Regions from separate parts of the Ralstonia flatus genome, predicted to be linked through region 1. Evidence: predicted binding sites of a transcription regulator. Region 1 holds the regulator's gene; the other holds the start of a gene.

Region 1 (5,464 bases):
GGCCAGTGCTTCCATCGAAAACTCGATCTGTCGCACTGTCTGCGCTTCGATCACCTGTCCGCTGTATGCAAGCAGACAATTGACGATCGGCACGCCGGCTGGGGTGTATCGCATCACCTCGCGCTCGACCAAAGTGGCGACGAGCTGCAGATGGTTGATGGCGTTGTCCCCGTGGGCTTCGTTCATGCTGGCGATGCGCGATCAGGCTTGCGCAGCACCGCGCGGCATCAGGCGGCCTGTTCGGTCTGAGCAGCGGCCTTCTTGGCCTCTTCGCGTGCGACTTCCTTCATCATCGGCGACGGAGCCGTTTCAGCCTTCTTGGTCTGAACGATGAGGTGACGCAGCACGGCGTCGTTGAACTTGAACGCGTGTTCGAGTTCAGCCAGGGTTTCCTTGCCGCACTCGATGTTCATGCACACGTAGTGAGCCTTCGCGAGCTTCTGGATCATGTAGGCCAGTTGACGACGGCCCCAGTCTTCGACGCGGTGCACTTGGCCGCCTTGCGTGGTGACCGTGCTCTTGTAGCGCTCGATCATCGCGGGCACTTGCTCGCTCTGGTCCGGATGGACGATGAATACGATTTCGTAATGACGCATTGACGCTCCTTGTGGATTAAGCCGCCCGGGCGTCACACTCCGGTGCAGCAAGGTTGGTTAGCCTGCCATTATACGCAGGCTTTGGCGATTTTTTCAATATCGATCAATGACTTGCTGCAGGGAGGCAACTTCTGCCTGGGCGCGGCCCGATGCCAGAAGCAACGTCAGCAGCACACGCGCCTTATATGGATTGAGCGAGCCGCTTGCAGCCCAGCGTTCCGCGCCCGGCTGCGCGGGCACCACGCCGGCACCGGTACGGGTTGAGCGCACAACGAAAACACCCTGCTGACTGGCCCGGTTCAGCGCCGCTTCAAGATTGGCGTGGATGGAGCCGGCCCCAGTTGCGGCAATCACCAATCCCTTCACCCCGGCATCGACCAACGCATCGACCAGACGCGCATCAGGCTGCGCATAGCTCGCCAGCACTTCAACCCATGGCCACTGGCCCGCTGGCGGCATCGGCAAGACGTCTTCCGCAGCCACACGCTGCGCCGCCCGCTGGAACTGCACCTGGGCGTCGAGCACGAAACCCAACGGCCCCGCATCCGGCGAAACAAACGCCTCCACTGCGTAGGTGTGACCCTTCTGCACATCGCGGGCGGCATGCACCCGCTGGTTAAGCGCGACGAGAACACCGCACCCGCGTGCAGACGGGCTGGCCGCCAGCCGCACCGCATTCAGCAGATTCAACGGACCATCCGCCGACAGCGAGGTCGACGGCCGCATCGCCGCCGTCAGGACGATCGGCGTATCGGTCTGCTGGGTCAGGTGCAGCAGCATCGCGGTTTCTTCCAGCGTGTCGGTGCCGTGCGTGATGACCACGCCGTCCACACGCTCGACGTCGATCCAATGACGGATACGGGCCACCAGCTTTTCCCATACGTCGAACGTCAGGTCCTTGCTGTCGATCTGTGCGACCTGCTCGGCACGCACGTTGGCGAGGCGCTCCAAGCCAAGCTTGCTGGCCGCGAGCAGTTGATCGATGGGGACGGCGCCAGCGCGATAGCGTGCGGCGGAGCCAGCGTCGTCGGCAGAGCCGGCGATCGTGCCGCCGGTGGCGAGGATGGCGATGGTAGGCAAGGACATCGTTGCAGACATGCGTGGTGGGCAAGGCGCGCATTGTAGCCGCCCGCCGCGCCTTTGCCGACGCGGGATTGCCCGGGGCGCCCACAAAAACAAAACGCCGGCACACAGGCCGGCGTTTGCAGCAGAAGCCGTATCGATTATTTCTCGACGAAGGCGCGCTCGATCACGTAGTCGCCCGCTTCGCCCATACGTGGCGAGATCTTGAAACCGCGGGCGTCGAGCAGCTTGCAGGTGTCTTCCAGCATGGCCGGGCTGCCGCAGATCATGGCGCGGTCGACTGCAGGGTCCATCGGGGGCAGGCCGATGTCGGCAGACAGCTTGCCGCTGTCGACGAGGTCCGTCAGGCGCCCCATGTTGCGGAACGGTTCGCGCGTGACGGTGGGGTAGTAGATCAGTTTCTCGCGCACCTGATCGCCGAAGAATTCGTTGTTCGGCAGCTCGCTGGTAATGAAGTCGGCATAAGCCAATTCACTCACCTGGCGCACACCGTGCAGCAGCACGACCTTCTCGAAGCGCTCGTAGGTATCCGGGTCCTGGATGATGCTCATGAACGGCGCGAGACCCGTGCCGGTACCGAACAGGTACAGGTTCTTGCCGGGCAGCAGGTCATCCAGCACGAGCGTGCCGACGGGCTTCTTGCTCACCAGCAGCTTGTCGCCCACCTTCAGATGCTGCAGTCGCGACGTCAGCGGACCGTTTTGCACCTTGATGCTGAAGAACTCGAGGTGCTCTTCGTAGTTCGGGCTTGCGATGCTGTAGGCGCGCATCAGCGGCTTGCCTTCAACCTCCAGCCCGATCATGACGAAGTGGCCGTTATGGAAGCGCAGCGCCTGGTCGCGCGTGGTCTTGAAGCTGAACAGCGAGTCATTCCAGTGATGGACGCTCAGAACGGTCTCTTGATTGAAGGCGGACATGGTGACATTCGGGCCAACCCAATGAAGCTCAATCGGGTTATGTGGCGATGCAAAAATCGGTCAAGGCCTTGATTTTATGCGATTCCCTGCGGCCGCGCCTGCATGGATTGCGCATAAGCTTCTAACCAGTCGCGTAGGTTTTGACGCCGATCAGAAGGACTGGGCGCGCGCGCAACAGGTCACAACAAAATCACTTGCGCTTCCTGCGTCACTGTATAAAATCACAGCACCTGTTCAAATATACAGTACGCCAATGGCCACCCTCACCCCCCGCCAACAGCAGATTTACGACCTGATCCGCCAGACGATCCAGCGCACGGGCTTTCCGCCCACGCGCGCCGAGATCGCCGCGGAGTTCGGCTTCTCGTCGCCCAATGCGGCCGAGGAACACCTGCGCGCGCTGGCACGCAAGGGCGTGATCGAACTGACGCCGGGCGCCTCGCGTGGCATTCGGCTGCGGGCGGCAGGCGACACGGCGCAGCATCAGTTCTCGCTGCCGTCGATGGGGTTGATGCAACTGACACTCCCGCTGGTGGGCCGCGTGGCCGCCGGTAGTCCGATCCTGGCTGCAGAGCACATCGATCGCCAGTATCAGGTCGATCCGTCGCTGTTCTCGGCGCAGCCCGATTTTCTGTTGAAGGTGCGCGGCATGAGCATGCGCGACGCCGGCATTCTGGATGGCGACCTCCTGGCCGTGCAACGAGCCGCCGAAGCCACCAACGGCAAGATCGTCGTGGCCCGACTTGGCGACGACGTGACGGTCAAGCGCTTCCAGCGCAAGGGCCGCCATGTCGAACTGATTGCCGAGAATCCGGATTTCGAACCGATCCACGTTGATCTGGATCGTGATGAGTTTCACCTGGAGGGCTTGGCCGTCGGTCTGATCAGGCCTGCCGCTCCATAAGTCTTCGGCGCATCTCCGCGCCAAATCTTCGCTGTTTGATCCAACCTGGAGGTGAGCCACGGGCTCGCCAGGGCGGAGTCTTGCCACTCGCTTTTCCACCCGAACTCACGAGGTCTGCCATGCGACTCGGATCGATGTCTTCCCGCCGCCGCCCGGTACAGCCGGTGCCCTTCCGCCAAACCCAGGGCGTGCGCATCTATCAGGGGGAGCAGCGCCGTACGATGGTCGGCAGCATGGCCGCCATCTGCCGCATGCTGGATGCGATCCCGGTGGCCTCACGTGCCGCCGGAGCCGAAAGCTGCTGAGGAAAAGAACGACGGGCAAGAGCCGCAAAGCGCGTTGCGGCGCCCGATCAGGGCATACCCCAATGCTGCCGCCGCAACTGATTTCATACACTTGCGGTGCCCTGAGGACAGGGCTTTCTTCAACTGATTTTCGGCCCGCCGTTTGAGCGGGCTGTTTTTTCTGTCCGGAAGTTGACGCAGAGGCACATTCGACGGTGTTCCGCCAGCAAAACGGACGTTTACCCCGATGTTGTTTGGCGTACGTGACAGTAGTATTGCCAGTGCCCTCAGGGGCAATGAGATCGCTGAATTCGAAGCCCGCAGATTGCGGGCTTTTTTTTTTCGCTGCGGCGGCCGGGGGCTCTAAACACTCCCCGCTTTTTCGACAACGAGAATCCGTGCCTCGCCGCGCGGATGCGCCACGTGCTCGCAGCCGACACCGGCAAAAAAGATGTCGCCGGGCTGCAGCGTGGCGACCTTCTCTTCGCCGGCTTCGCGGTAATGCATGTCGACCGTGCCGTCGAGCACCACGAACACTTCCTCGCCATCGTTTACGTGCCAGCGATAAGGCTGGTCCGTCCAGTGCAGGCGCGTGGTAATGCCGCCCATATTGGCAATATCGAGCGCGCCCCAGGCACGCTCGGCAGTGAACGATTTGGCGCGGATGATGTTCATGGCGATCGCCCGTCGGTGTCGGTTATTGCATCGACGGGAGATTGCCGATGCGCACCAGCATCTCGGTGAACATCTGCATATCGAGGTCGAGGTCCGGCACCTCCTTGTACTCGTTGGCGTTGTGCGCGGTGTATTTCTTGCCCGGCATGGCGGGGCCGAAATTGATGGCGTTCGGCATCAGCTTGGCCGTCGTGCTGCCGGCCGTCGGCACGGGCTTGGCATCGAGGCCCGTGGTGTCGCCGTAAATGTTGAGCAGCGTCGACAACCACGCGCCCTTCGGATCGCGCGCCATCCAGTTGCCCTGGTCGTGGTTGATCTCGAGGGCGACATGGTTGGCGTTGGCCCACGCGTTGATCTTGCCGGCGATCTCGCCGCGCAGTGCGTCGGGCGTTTTGCCGCGCGGCATGCGCACGTTGGCGGTCACCTCCACGCGGCCATTCTTGTCACCGATCACGGTGGGTGAAATGGTCAGTGGACCCATGAAGTCGTCCTTGTAGGCGACGCCCATGGTGTTGCCGAGGTAATCGGTGCCGTACACATCAGTCAGATACCGCACGGCGTGGGCGTAGGCGTTGTCTGCCAAGCCAAGATCGGCTGCGCGCAGGAACAGCGCCAGGCGCGGCAGCGGGTTGACGCCCTCTTCCGGACGCGAGCCGTGCGCCGACGTGCCGGTCACCTTCACGACGATGCTGTCCGCCGTGCGCGCGATGTCGATCGAGAACTTGCCTTGCGCCGCGAGGCTGTTCACAAACGCGTCGCGTTTGGCTTCGAGCGCGGCGGCGGCCACGCCCAGATCCCCACCCTTGAGCGTGGCGGTGGCCGTTTGCGGGATGGAGCTGGCCGACGCCGCACCCGTCATCGAAACGATGGCCGTATGCGAAGCATCGGCAGGCTGCGCGGGAAAGAACACCTTGAGCGCACCCGAACCTTTCTCCGCGACCACGGCCGGATACTTGCTGTCGAGCACGATGTTGTACGCAGGCAATTGCGTGTGCTCACGGTAAT
Region 2 (5,464 bases), on a different contig from region 1:
CACCTTCGCGCGGCGCATCGGCATCCCGCGATGCAGCATCCGCGGCGCGATTCGTGCGCCATGCATAGACGACCGTAATCAGCACATAGACGATGGGCGCACCCTGCGCGCCGACCCAGTACGCGAAGGTCCAGTCCGAGTTGAAGACGTGCATCGACAGGTCGCGTGCAAAAAACGCGATCACGAACGTCACCACAAACCACACCGCGAGCAGCGCCGTGATCCAGCGCATGTTGGCAATCCACCGGCGGCGCGCCGGCGTTCCGGGCGTGATGCTCATGCGGTGGCCTCTTCGCCGGACGAGGCGCGGTGCAGCGTGATGCGAAAGCGCGCCCCCGCCAGCCGCGGCGACGCCTGATACACGTTGTCGAGCACCTCGATGTCGCCGCCGTGCTGCTGCACGATTTCGCGCACGATGGCCAGACCCAGCCCGCTGCCTTCGGCCTGCGTGCCGAGGATGCGGTAAAAGCGCTGCATCACGCGTTCGCGCTCGGCCACGGGGATGCCGGGGCCGGTGTCATCCACGTCGATGAAGACGAACGGCTCGAACGGCGCGGTGGTCACGCGCACGGTGACATGTCCGCCGTCCGGCGTGTAGCGGATCGCGTTGTCGAGCAAGTTGTTGAGCATCTCAGCGAGCATCGTCGCGTTGCCCGAAATCGTGACGGGCGGCCCCGGCTCTTCGAAGCCGAGGTCGATCTGCTTGGCCCACGCCTTGGGCAGCCAGTCGGCCACCACCTGGCGCGACAGCGCGCAGATATCCAGCGGCACCATACCGTCGGTGGTGCCCATGTTTTCCATGCGCGCGAGCGAAAGCAGCTGCTTGACGAGGTGCGCGGTGCGATCCGAACTGTCGGCGATGTGCGCGAGCGTGCGGCGCAGTTCGTCGGGCGACTGTTCGCGCTGTGCCAGCTCGGCCTGCATGCGCAGACCCGCCAGCGGCGTCTTCATCTGATGCGCGGCATCCGCAATGAAACGCTTCTGCGTATGCACCGATTGCTCCAGCCGCCCGAGCAAATCATTAAACGACGCCACCAGCGGCGTCAGTTCCTGCGGCGCGGCGCCTTCGTCGATGGGGCTGGTGTCGCCCGGGTTGCGCGCGCGAATGCGTTCCTGAATCGCGTTGAGCGGCGCTAGCCCGCGCGTCAGTCCAAACCACACCAGGATCACCGCCAACGGCAGGATCACGAACTGCGGCAGGATCACGCCCTTGATGATTTCGTTGGCCAGTTGCGCGCGCTTGTCGAGCGTCTCCGCCACCTGCACCAGCGCGGGCTTGTCGCCGGAGCCCGGCCGCTGCACGAAGGTATACGCGACCCGAATCTCTGTGCCGTGGATGTGGTCGTCGCGCAGCTGCACGAGGCCGCCCGCGTTGGCGTCTTCTTCGGGCGGCAGCGGGAGGTCGCGGTCCCCGGAGACAAACTCGCCGTTGGTGCCGAGCACCTGGTAATAGATGTTGTCGGTTTCGTCCGCACGCAAAATCTCACGCGCCGAGATCGGCAACTGCAGCGTCACGCGTCCGTTGACTTCGCGCAGTTGCTGGCTGAGCACGATCGCGCTCGATTCCAGCGCGCGATCGTATGGCGCATTCGCAATCGACTTGGCCACCAGGTACGTCACCGCAATGCTCATCGGCCACAGCAACAGCAGCGGCGCGAGCATCCAGTCGAGAATTTCGCCGAAGAGGGATCGGGCGACGGGCCGCGTGGCGTCGTCTTCGAGGTGGGGGAGGGTGTCGGTGAGGCTGCCGCCGCCATCGCCTCCGTCATCGCGGTCGTCTGCCCCTGGCGCCGTGCCGGCACGTTCGCGCAGCGATGCGCGATGCCGACGCCACGGCCAGGCCAGCCGATCACCCATGGGCAGCGGCTGCGGTGGTGGTCGCTGGCGTGGCCATGCGTTCCAGGCAATAGCCCAGCCCGCGCACGGTCGCGATACGGATGCCTTCCACTTCGATCTTTTTGCGCAGCCGGTGGATGTAGACCTCGATGGCGTTGTTGCTCACTTCCTCGCCCCAGCCGCAGAGGTGGTCGACCAGCTGCTCTTTCGACACCAGGCGGCCGACGCGCGCCAGCAGAATCTCCAGCAGCCCGATCTCGCGCGCCGAGAGTTCCACCACTTGGTCATGGATATAGGCAATGCGCCCGACCTGGTCGAATGCCAGCGGCCCGTGGCGCACGAGTGTGGCGCCGCCGCCCGTGCCGCGTCGCACCAGCGCACGCACGCGTGCTTCCAGCTCGGACAGCGCGAACGGTTTGGCCATGTAATCGTCGGCGCCCAGGTCTAGGCCCTTGACGCGTTCTTCCACGCTGTCCGCGGCGGTCAGGATCAGCACCGGCAGCATGGCCCCCCGCGAACGCAGGCGCTTGAGGACCTCCAGCCCCGACATACGGGGCAGGCCCACGTCGAGAATCAGCAGGTCATAGGTCTGGGCCGTCTGCGCGGACAGCGCCGCGTCGGCAGTCGCCCCGTCGGAGGCTTGGTCGACGGCATAGCCCGCCTGGCGCAGCGAGCGTGTAAGCCCGTCAGCCAGCGTGGCGTCGTCTTCGGCAATCAGGATGCGCATGCGTGTCTCCCCGCGATGCCGGGCAAGATGTCTTGCCCATCCCGCCCGCTACATTGTTTTCGCGCGACAACTGATCTGGAGACTTGTCAAAACCACTGGTTTTTTATACAGTACTCCGAATTCGCGGTGCTGTAGTCTTGGCGGCGCTAAAGTCATGGAATGGGTCGCGTCGGGGCAATCAGCCAGCGGCCCGTTGTTGCAGGCAACCGCTGGAATCGCAAGCCCTTGCGGCCCATTTATACACCAATTTGCACGAAGGACGACCATGGAAGACGGTAAGAAGGCAGCCGCGATGAGCGCAGAAAAGCAGAAGGCGCTGGCTGCCGCGCTCGCGCAGATCGAAAAGCAGTTCGGCAAGGGCTCCATCATGAAGATGGGCGACGCCGAGGTCGAGCCGGTCCAGGTCGTGTCGACGGGTTCGCTCGGGTTGGACGTGGCGCTGGGCGTTGGCGGTCTGCCGCGCGGCCGCGTCATTGAAATCTACGGTCCGGAATCGTCGGGTAAGACCACGCTGACACTGCAAGTGGTTGCCGAGATGCAGAAGCTGGGCGGCACTTGTGCCTTCATCGACGCAGAACATGCGCTCGACGTCACTTACGCCGACAAGATTGGCGTCAGCGTGCCGGACCTGCTGATCTCCCAGCCGGATACGGGTGAACAGGCTCTGGAAATTGCCGACGCGCTGGTGCGCTCGGGCTCGGTCGACCTGATCGTCATCGATTCGGTGGCCGCGCTGGTGCCGAAGGCTGAAATTGAAGGCGAAATGGGCGACGCGCTGCCCGGCCTGCAGGCACGTCTGATGAGCCAGGCGTTGCGCAAGCTGACCGGCACCATCAAGAAGACCAATTGCATGGTCATCTTCATCAACCAGATCCGCATGAAGATCGGTGTGATGTTCGGCTCGCCGGAAACGACCACGGGTGGTAACGCACTGAAGTTCTACGCTTCGGTGCGTCTGGACATCCGCCGTATCGGCTCGATCAAGAAGGGCGACGACGTCGTTGGCAACGAAACCAAGGTCAAGGTCGTCAAGAACAAGGTGGCGCCGCCGTTCCGCGAAGCCATTTTCGACATCCTTTATGGCCAGGGTGTGTCGCGCGAAGGCGAAATCATCGACCTCGGTGTGGAAGCCAAGATCGTTGAAAAGTCTGGCGCCTGGTACAGCTACGGTGGCGAGCGCATCGGCCAAGGCCGTGACAACTGCCGTGAATACCTGCGCGAGAACCCGGACCTCGCCCGTGACATCGAGAACAAGGTCCGCGAAGCACTGGGCGTGACGCCGATGGGCGCCGTCGCAGTGGCCGAGGAAATCGGAGAAGAGTAATTGGGTTGGCCGTCGGCGCAGATCGACGGCTCTATCGAGCTTCATACGCCTGCCGTCCCCCAACGGCGGGCGTTTTCTTTTTGAGCCTGAAATCGTATGCCGTTGCCGCGCCCACCGTTATCGCTGAAGGCTCGTGCGCTGGGCTATCTGTCTCGGCGCGAGCACAGTCGCGTCGAATTGCGCCGTAAGTTGGTGCCGCACGCCGAGTCCGTCGAAGAGGTCGACGCGCTGCTGGATTGGCTGGAAGGCGAGAATTGGCTCTCCAACACGCGCTTTGCCGAGAGCATGGTGCACCGCCGCGCTGGCCGTTACGGTACGGCTCGTCTGATGCAGGAGCTGAAAACCCATCAACTCGGCGAAGAAACCCTGGGCGAGGTCAAGGCGCTACTGCAAAGTACGGAGGCGGCGCGAGCCAAAGCCTTGTGGGAAAAGCGCTTCGGCCGCCCGCCGGCGGACCTGGCCGAACGCGCCAAGCAGGTGCGCTACATGATGGCCCGCGGTTTCTCTCGTTCCGTCGTATCGCGCATCATCGCCGGGGCTGATGAACTGTTGGAAGATGGCGACGAGTCGGTCTGAATGCCGTCGATCTCCCAACAATTCGCTCGGACAATCCGGCTGCGCACGAATCGCGTTGGTTGCACCTCACGCGGTTGTTGCAACCGCTTTCACACTGCATTGCAGCAGGCGACCGGCTTGGTCGTGACGACGTGTTAAAATACCGGTCTTTGATACCGCCCCTACCTTATTTTCGGTTGCAGGGCGGTATGTTCGTGTGTGGCGGCTGATGCGCTGTCGCATACGTCCCGTAGGCGATGCGCGCGATCCGCGTGTGCCGCCTCCATCGGTCCTATCGGTCTGTCTGGTCCATGCCTCTGTCTGCCCCCGTCCCGCGCGTCATGCGCCACCGCCGTGCCATCACGGTGGAGGCCTATTTGCGGGAAGACGGCCTGTGGGACATTGAAGCGCACCTGACCGACACCAAGCCTCGCGATATCCCCCTGGCCAGCGGCGGCGTGCGTCCCGAAGGCCAGCCGCTGCATGACCTGTGGCTGCGCGTGACCATCGATACCCGCATGAACGTCGTGGATGCCGAAGCGTGTTCCGACTGGGTGCCGTACCCCACACATTGCGACACGATTGGCCCGGCCTACCGCAAACTCATCGGCCTGAACCTGATGAAGGGATTTCGAAAGGCCTCGCGTGAGAGACTCGGCGGCGTGGCGGGTTGTACGCATCTGACTGAGCTGTGTGGCGTGCTGCCGACCGCCGCCATCCAGGCCTTCGCCGGCGATGTCTTTCCGGTGCGCGATAACTCCGACGACCTGCGTCCGATCGAGCCCGGCGAGAAGCCGCCGTATCAACTCCATGGCTGCCATGCCCTGCATCTCGAGGGCGAGGTGGTCCGCAAGCATTACCCGCGCTGGTTTGCATACCAGCCCGAAGCCAAGATCCAACCGCCACCCACCGAACTCACGCCTGAGCCCTCGTCCTGAAGGGCACCGCGCCGTTCGCGTTTTCAATACTCATCACACTCACTCTGCCTAGCAAAGGAAACACGCATGAATATCCATGAGTAC

Evidence for each region. The regulator LexA, encoded in region 1, represses DNA repair genes until DNA is damaged. The targets are predictions, from matches to a motif close to ACTGTATNNNNATACAGT.
Region 2: the regulator LexA is predicted to act here: its motif matches at 2,658-2,675, upstream of recA (recombinase RecA).

What each region holds. Positions count from the first base shown of each region.
Region 1 covers NZ_CAUDLI010000017.1:13,985-19,448, reverse strand. Annotated here, with positions in the region: gene priB (primosomal replication protein N) at 1-186, opposite strand, end outside; gene rpsF (30S ribosomal protein S6) at 228-596, opposite strand; gene R2676_RS25865 (asparaginase) at 690-1,682, opposite strand; gene R2676_RS25860 (ferredoxin--NADP reductase) at 1,820-2,596, opposite strand; gene lexA (transcriptional repressor LexA) at 2,850-3,500, shown strand; gene R2676_RS25850 (hypothetical protein) at 3,620-3,805, shown strand; gene R2676_RS25845 (cupin domain-containing protein) at 4,148-4,459, opposite strand; gene R2676_RS25840 (dipeptidase) at 4,482-5,464, opposite strand, start outside.
Region 2 covers NZ_CAUDLI010000005.1:358,281-363,744, forward strand. Annotated here, with positions in the region: gene R2676_RS14490 (DUF4212 domain-containing protein) at 1-280, opposite strand, end outside; gene R2676_RS14495 (sensor histidine kinase) at 277-1,857, opposite strand; gene R2676_RS14500 (response regulator) at 1,850-2,563, opposite strand; gene recA (recombinase RecA) at 2,829-3,887, shown strand; gene recX (recombination regulator RecX) at 3,984-4,463, shown strand; gene R2676_RS14515 (DUF2889 domain-containing protein) at 4,754-5,380, shown strand; gene sucC (ADP-forming succinate--CoA ligase subunit beta) at 5,447-5,464, shown strand, end outside.